DNA from 2 places in the Priestia aryabhattai genome. Region 2 is predicted to be linked to the other one. Evidence: riboswitches for the same ligand, from Rfam matches in the RefSeq annotation. Region 2 holds a riboswitch; the other holds the start of a gene.
The links. A riboswitch is a leader RNA that binds a small molecule or an ion and turns the genes downstream of it on or off. The one in region 2 is predicted to bind FMN.
Positions count from the first base shown of each region.

Region 1: it holds a riboswitch for FMN, as region 2 does, so the genes downstream of both, ribE (riboflavin synthase) here and M3225_RS03865 (ECF transporter S component) in region 2, are expected to answer to the same signal.

Region 1 covers NZ_JAMBOQ010000003.1:543,051-547,271, reverse strand. Annotated here, with positions in the region: gene M3225_RS15860 (hypothetical protein) at 1-121, opposite strand, end outside; gene ribH (6,7-dimethyl-8-ribityllumazine synthase) at 271-741, opposite strand; gene M3225_RS15850 (bifunctional 3,4-dihydroxy-2-butanone-4-phosphate synthase/GTP cyclohydrolase II) at 833-2,026, opposite strand; gene ribE (riboflavin synthase) at 2,043-2,702, opposite strand; FMN riboswitch at 2,980-3,130, opposite strand; gene M3225_RS15840 (YkvI family membrane protein) at 3,238-4,221, opposite strand, start outside.
Region 2 covers NZ_JAMBOQ010000001.1:751,821-756,041, reverse strand. Annotated here, with positions in the region: gene serA (phosphoglycerate dehydrogenase) at 1-1,480, opposite strand, end outside; FMN riboswitch at 1,780-1,922, shown strand; gene M3225_RS03865 (ECF transporter S component) at 2,077-2,652, shown strand; gene M3225_RS03860 (ferredoxin) at 2,732-2,980, opposite strand; gene M3225_RS03855 (helix-turn-helix domain-containing protein) at 3,238-4,221, shown strand, end outside.

The sequences.
Region 1 (4,221 bases), on a different contig from region 2:
CCATTCCAATGATAAAAAAAAGCAAAACGACTAGCTTTTTATCTTTTTCACGTATGAATATTGTAAGCAAAACGGCCGTGCTGATAATAATCAATGCAAAAAAAGCAGTATAATGAGGCATAGCCGTCTCCCTTTTACGACTTAATTATTACTTAGAGTAAGACGTTTTATCCAAATTATACATAGCTAACTTCTATTCAAAAAAACCTTGACTAACAAATAGTCAAGGTTTTTAGATGCTCTCGCTTTTAAAAGCGGGAGAGGTATCAATTATCCTTCAATCATTTTTGAAAGGTTAGCCATTTCGATAGCTGATGCTGCAGCTTCCCATCCTTTATTTCCTGCTTTTGTTCCTGCACGTTCAATTGCTTGCTCAATTGTTTCAGTTGTTAATACACCAAAGATAATTGGTACGCCTGTTTGTAAGCTTTGAGATGCAACGCCTTTTGCTACTTCATTACATACAAAATCAAAGTGGGGAGTAGCTCCTCGAATAACCGTTCCTAGTGTAATAACTGCATCATATTTTTTAGATTCAGCTAATTTTTTAGCGATTAATGGAATTTCATAAGCACCCGGCACCCAAGCCACGTCTACATCTTCATCAGCTACACCGTGACGTTTGAGCGCATCTTCTGCTCCACTAAGTAAACGACCTGTAATAAATTCATTAAAACGTCCTACCACAATTCCGATTTTTAATCCTGTGCCAACTAAATTTCCTTCATATAAATGATTCATCTTTTGTTCCTCCTGCTAGTATTAATATATAGTTATTTACATTTCTTTTCATGAATTAGCTTTATTTGTTATAACGAAAAAAAGTGTAAAATTATAAATGTAATAAATGACCTAATTTTTTAGCTTTTGTATCTAAGTATTTTTTATTGGCATCCACTGCCGGCATTTGAAGAGGCACTCGCTCTACCACTTCAAGGTCGTATCCTTTTAGCCCAGTAATTTTACGAGGATTATTCGTTAAAAGCTTCATTTGTTTGACTCCAAGATCTTTCAAGATTTGAGCTCCGATTCCATACTCTCGTAAATCCGCAGCAAACCCAAGTTTTTCATTCGCTTCTACGGTATCGTATCCTTCTTCCTGCAGCTTATATGCTCTTAGCTTATTTAATAAGCCAATGCCTCTGCCCTCTTGACGCATATACAGCAGAATGCCACGTCCTTCTTCTTCAATTTGTGTAAGAGCTGCGTGAAGCTGAGGACCGCAGTCACAGCGCTCAGAACCAAACACATCTCCAGTCAAACACTCAGAGTGAACGCGAACTAGAACGGGGCTATTATGATCAATATCACCTTTAATAAGAGCCACATGTTCTTTATTATCAAGTTTATTTGTATATCCTACAGCCTTAAAATCACCAAATGCCGTAGGTAAGCTCACTTCTACTTCACGGCTAATAAGCTGGTCATGTTTGCGGCGGTAGGCAATCAAATCTTTTATTGTAATCATTTTTAAATCAAATTGCTCTGCAATCTTTGTTAAATCCGGTACGCGTGCCATTGTTCCATCTTCATTCATGATTTCACAAATAACACCCGCAGGTTTCCCTCCTGCTAATACTGCTAAATCAACAGCGGCCTCTGTATGACCCGCACGCTGCAGAACGCCTCCGTCTTTTGCAATCAATGGAAAAATGTGTCCTGGGCGTTGAAAATCACTTGCTACCGTTACGTCATTTACAAGAGCCATAACGGTAGCAGAACGTTCGTATGCACTGATACCTGTTGTACTTGAAATATGATCAATACTTACTGTAAATGCTGTTCCATGTACATCCGTATTGTTTGCTACCATCGGGTGAAGATTCAATTTATGCGCAATGTCTTCATTAACAGGTGTACAAATTAATCCTCTTCCATGAGTAGCCATAAAGTTAATAACCTCAGGCGTCGTTTTTTCGGCTAATGCAATAAAATCTCCTTCATTTTCTCGATCTTCATCATCGCATACAATAACCACTTTTCCCTTTTTTAACTCTTCAATGGCTTCTTCTACTTTATGAAACATCTCTTTCACCTCACTGTTAATTTGTAAAACCATGCTGCTGCAATAAATCCTTCATATTACCTGAACGATTCGATGCGCCAGGAGTTGACTTATTAGTCATCATCTGATGCATATATTTAGCTAACATATCGCATTCAATATTCACCTTGTCTCCTCGCTGTTTGTCTCCCACGACTGTATGAAGCACCGTATGAGGAATAAGAGAAATAGTAAATGATTGGTTGCTGACATCAAAAATAGTAAGACTTGTTCCGTCTACTGAAACAGATCCTTTTAACATCATAAATTCACGAAGTTCAGGATCGACTTGAATTTCATAATAAAAGGCATTTCCTTTACGTGTTTTGCTTACAATTGTTCCAATCCCATCAACGTGTCCGCTAACGAAATGCCCTCCAAACCGGCCGTTTGCAGCCATCGCCCGTTCTAAGTTAACACGTGATCCAACGGTTAGAAGCTGAAGGGTACTTGCTTTAATTGTCTCCGGCATGACATCGACCGTAAATTCATTTTGAGAGTAAGCCGTTACGGTTAAACAAACGCCGTTAACTGAAATACTGTCCCCTAAGTTCACATCTTCTAACACGGTCTTCGCATCAATCGTAAGAACAATTGCTTCTGTGGCCTTTTGAATACGTTTTATTTTTCCAATTTCTTCAATAATACCTGTGAACATTTTCTTCACCTGCTTTGGCTCTATTCCAACTTTTTATGCCGTTTTGAAATAGCAGCTGCTTTTTTTTCATATTTATCTTTCCCCCAACCACTAAAAATAAAAAAGCCCCTTGAACAAATGTCCAAGGGGTCGGCTGAGCTGAATCAGTTTTATCTATGCAAAATTCCGCTAATTGTATACGAAATAAACAGTCGTATGTAGTGTATGAAAACAAGGGTATCCTTAAAAAGGCAAACCTGTCCCTCATTAATACAACACAAAAAAACAACTGTGCTTCCTGATCCTTCTCCCATCCAGACTTTTACTGTCGGCTCTAGATTTTAACTAGATCCACCGCTAACATACATCGTATGAAAACGGGTCACGGGCTTAAAAGCATACGCTTTATCACCGCCGGTTGGGACTTACACCCGACCCCGAAGGATAATATATTCGACTGCTATAGTCTTATTTGTTTTACATTATAGCAAAGTAAAATCGACTTGTCACATCATTTAACTTCGTTTTTTCACATCTGCTCTTTAAAATCCAACTATTAGCTTATTTTTTCTTTTTTAATACATAACATCCATACAAAAGCTAGTCCAATATAGCCAAATATCGGATACAAAAACTCAAGAAGTTGGGCATATCCGAATTGCCCAATAATAAAGCAAGCCAAGATAATAAACACAAAAGCTTGTTTATCATTCAGGGGAAGAAATGACTGAAGCTGCTTAGCGATTCCAAATACATTTCCAATCAATGTAGTAAAAATCTCACCTAACACAACTACAGTAAATAAAACATTCACCCAAGCTGAGATATTCTTAACAACGGCACTCATAGGAATATCGAGTTGAAATGAATAAGGCAAATTGGAAAGTGCAAGATGAGTAGAAACAAGCATAAACGTAAGTACACATCCTCCTATTACGGCCCCTTTTTTAATCACGCTCCTATCCTTTACGGAGCTTCCTAATGGAACCAAAACGGCCTGAGCCAAAGCAAGATTTAGGGAAATATATAAAAAGGGACTAACCGCCCACTTCCACTGTGTCACGAGCGTTAAATCTGGCTTCGTTTGAATCAGTGAGAAATAGCTGATATTTGGCACAAAGATGATAAAAGCAAATGAAAGCATCATCGGCACAACAAGAGAATTAACCATTAAAATACCGTTAATCCCTCTTGCGATAAATACATAAGTTAAAACAATTGTAAAAATCATTCCAACAGGAGGCCACAGCCCGAACTGCTCTTTTCCTATTGCCCCCGTACTCGCTAGCATGACTGAAGTTACTCCAAATAAAATGACAATCATTACACCGTTTACCACTTTTCCAAGCACATCACCAAATAAATATGTATTAAGCTGCTGATAAGAAGAAGCCCCAATTGAGTGCGAAAGCAGCATCATTTTCGAACCAAGCCAAATAAAAAACAAGCCGCTGACTAAAATTCCGACCATTCCAAGTTCCCCGTATTGTGTAAAAAATTGCACGATTTCCTTGCCTGTTGCAAAACCGGCTCCTACAAC
Region 2 (4,221 bases):
TAATGGCTTCTCCGCCTTTTTGCTTACGGCCCACTTGCATGGTAGCAATGTTAATACGTAAATCTCCAAGTACTTTCCCTACGTTTCCAATAACTCCGGGCTGATCACTGTGGCGGATATAAAGAAGATGACCTTCTGGATAAAAATCAATATCAAATGAATCAATATTAACAATTCGAGGTCCATATCCTGCTATATAGGTGCCCGTAATGGTAAATGTACGCTGTTCGCCTGTTACTGTAACGTCAATCATATTGGAATATCCTTGCGTATCTTCTGATGTTTTTTCACCAAATGTAATTCCTCGTTCTTTGGCAATCATAGAAGCATTGACTTCATTAACAGGTGAGTCAATACGGTGAGTTAAAAAGCCTGATAACAAGCTCCGTGTAATATAAGTGGTTTCCAAATCCGTCACTGTACCTCCGTAGGAGATAGAGATATGCTGAACAGGTTCTCGCATGCATTGAGATAAAATAGCTCCCATTTGTTTGGTAAGGCTCGTAAACGGCTGAATTTTTTCAAAAATTTCTTTAGAAAGCGTTGGCAAATTAATGGATGAACTTACAGGATTACCTTCTAGAAAACGCAGAACGTCATGTGCCACGTCTTCAGCAACATTAAGCTGGGCTTCTTTTGTAGAAGCGCCCAAATGGGGAGTTGTAATAACTTGATCAAAATGTAACAAAGGGTTATCAAGCGGCGGTTCAACTTCAAATACGTCAATAGCTGCACCTTGAACATGGCCAATTTCTAAATAATGAACTAAGGCTTTTTCATCAATGATCCCGCCGCGTGCGCAGTTTAATAAAAACACCCCCTTTTTTGTTTTAGCTAATGTGTCATGATTGAGCAATCCTTTTGTTTCTTTAGTAAGCGGAGTGTGCACGGTAATTACATCCGCTGCTGCTAGTAATTCATCCAGGGATAATAGTTCTACGCCTAGCTTTTCAGCTCGGGAAGAGGTTAAAAAAGGATCGTAAACGTGAACGTTCATATTGAAGGCTTTTGCACGTTTGGCAAGCTCAGAGCCAATTCGTCCAAATCCGATAATGCCCAGGTGTTTGCGATTAAGCTCTGTTCCAACAAATGCTGAGCGGTTCCATTCGCGCGCTTTAACTGACGCATTTCCTTGAGGGATATGCCGAAACAAGCTAGCCATCATAGCAAATGTATGTTCCGCCGTTGAAATGGTATTTCCGTTCGGCGCGTTAATAACGACAACCCCTCGTTTGGTTGAGGCTTCAATATCAATATTATCGACACCTACTCCAGCGCGAGCAACAATTTTTAAATTCGGCATTTTTGCCAGCAAATCTTCTGTAACCGTCGTAGCACTCCGTACTAAAAGCGCATCGTACGTATGCAAATCATTCTCAACTTCTTCAACTTTTTTTCGCGTAAGATTCACCTGAGGAGCTTCGAGTAGTGGAGCAAGACCTTCATTGCTAATTGAATCAGCTACTAACACATTATACATGACGTGAACATCTCCCTTAGATTTTACTATCATCAAATATTTGATAATTTAACATGTTAAAAAAATTCTGTCAATTATATTTTTCAAACTTTACAATTAGTTATCAAATGCACAATCATAAACGTAAAATTGAAACTATAAATATGTCATGATGGCGTTAGTTATGCACTTATTTCTTAATTTTACATATAACAATAAAAGTGAAGTTTATAAAATACATCAATTTAATAGGAATTAAAAAACTTCTTTATTTACTTTTAATTCGAGATAACATATAATAAATTCATAATTAAATATTGGTCTATCTTCGGGGCAGGGTGAAATTCCCGACCGGCGGTAAAAAACAAATTGTTTTGAGCCCGCGAGCTTATATGTAATACATAGGAGCAGATTTGGTGAAATTCCAAAGCCGACAGTACAGTCTGGATGGGAGAAGGTGGAGGTTCAGCGTTCAAAACCTAATGTGATGAACGTTTATTAAATATGCCTGCCATATCTCCTCTCAACGAATCATTTGTTGGGAGGTTTTTGCGTGGGGATATAAAGTTGAACCTTTCTTCTTTGAAGAGTGGATCACAAAGAAGGAGAGAGGAAAGATGCAACAAAGTAAGAAAACTCAAAAGCTGGTTATACTAGGAATGTTAAGTAGTATTGCTTATATTTTAATGATGATTAACTTTCCAATTCCTGGATTACCTCCGTTTTTAACAATTGATTTTAGCGAAATTCCTGCACTAGTAGCAGCACTTGTATTTGGACCTATGGCTGCTGTTATAGTAGAAGGAATAAAAAATTTATTGAATTATTTAATTCAAGGAAGTGCTACAGGGGTTCCAGTTGGTCAAGTGGCAAACTTTGTGGCTGGTTTACTGTTCGTTCTTCCTGTGTCATACATGTTCCGTCGATTTAAAACAGCTAAAGGCGTAACAATAGGTTTGGTTACGGGTACGGTTGTAATGACGGTGCTCATGGCTGTCTTAAATTATTATGTCTTTTTACCTGCGTATACGATCTTCTTACAATCGCCAGAAATGTCTAGTGAGCAAGCACGTCAATATATTGTTGCAGGTATTTTGCCGTTTAACTTAATAAAAGGAGCAGCAACAGGGGTTATTTTTGTCTTATTGTTTTCAAAAATGAAGCAATGGATCACGCGTCGCGTTGCTGTTTAATTCAATCGCTCTCCCAAGGAGAGCGATTTTTATATATAAAAAAACCTGCAGCATGTACTACTACAGGTTTGCTTATTACTTATTCGAATTTATTAGCATCGCCTTCGAATTTTTCATCCGCTACGCGAATTGAATCCGTAGGGCAGCCTTCCATTGCATCCATCATATCATCTTCTAGATCTTCTGGAATTTCTACTACACCTTGGTTATCATCTAATGTTACGAATGCAATACCTTCATCATCATAATCATAAATGTCTGGTGCTGCTGCTCCGCAAGCGCCGCATGCGATGCAAGTATCTTTATCAACAATTGTATATTTTGGCATAACAAGACCTCCTGTAAAGTGTTCGAAAATTTCTCATTATATAATCTCTTCGCGAATCAAGAGTGAAATTTCTCCTTATTCATTGTAAAATGATTTATAAAACTTTTCAATAGAAAAGTCACTGAGAATGCTTATCAAATCAAGGCTTCTTCACTTATCCAAACGTTTTGATACATAAAGGAAAAAGCTAAAAAGCCTTTATCTCACATGCTATTGGTCACTTTTGGTACAATGAATGAGAAAGGAAGTTGACACCTTTGAATTATATTCAAGTTAGCATTTTATTTTGTATAAAACAGTTAAAAGGTGAGCGAACCGCCTATGGTATTTATCATTTATTAACAGGTAAAAAGTCAGCTCAAACCATTCAAGACGGGAAAATTTTTGGGATTTCTTTTCTTTTTCAGTCATTTCTTTACTTAGATAAACGGTCTTTTGAAACCTGCGTTGCATATTTAAAAGAACAGCAGTATATTGAAGAAACTGAAAATCAAAAGTATATGATGACAGATAAGGGAAGAGCACGGCTTGAAGATGAACTGACGGCTCGGCCTTTTCATCCAGCTTTGGACGGATGGAAATTCGCAAGCAGTACTCAATTATTTTTAGCAAGAATCACTTTGTTCATTCAGACCTTATCAAACCTACAGTATTTTCAAAAAGGGTTTTTACCCATTTCCAAAAATCCTGAGGTCATTCAATGGGTCAAAACGTATATTATGTCTCAAAAGCAAACGCGTCAAGAGTTAGCCGCCGAGCTATTCAAAGAGCTCCGAACGTGCTTGAAAGGTTGTACGGAGCGGGATGCGTCTCTTTTTGTTTTGCAACTGACTGGATACCAAAGAGTAGGCTTTACAAAAAATCAGTTAGCATATCAATATGAACTCGATGAGCATTATGTTCATATTCAACTTTTAGGGGTTATTCACTATATCATTGAAAAAGTGAGTAAAAATAATGAAAGCTTTCATGTGCTTTCTTCTTTTTTACATGATCTATATTTAGAATTGCCTTTGACGAGCTCGACGTTAAAAACGTATAGCTGGCTTCAAAAAGGCAAGACGCTTGAAGAAATTGCTTATATAAGGCGTTTAAAAGAAAGTACAATTGAAGATCATATTGCAGAATTAGCTCTGTTTGTTCCATCTTTTTCAATCGATGCATACGTATCGCCTAGGCAGCAGGAAGAAATTATCTCGGCTTTTGAAGGTTTGCATACAAATAAATTAAAGGTGATAAAG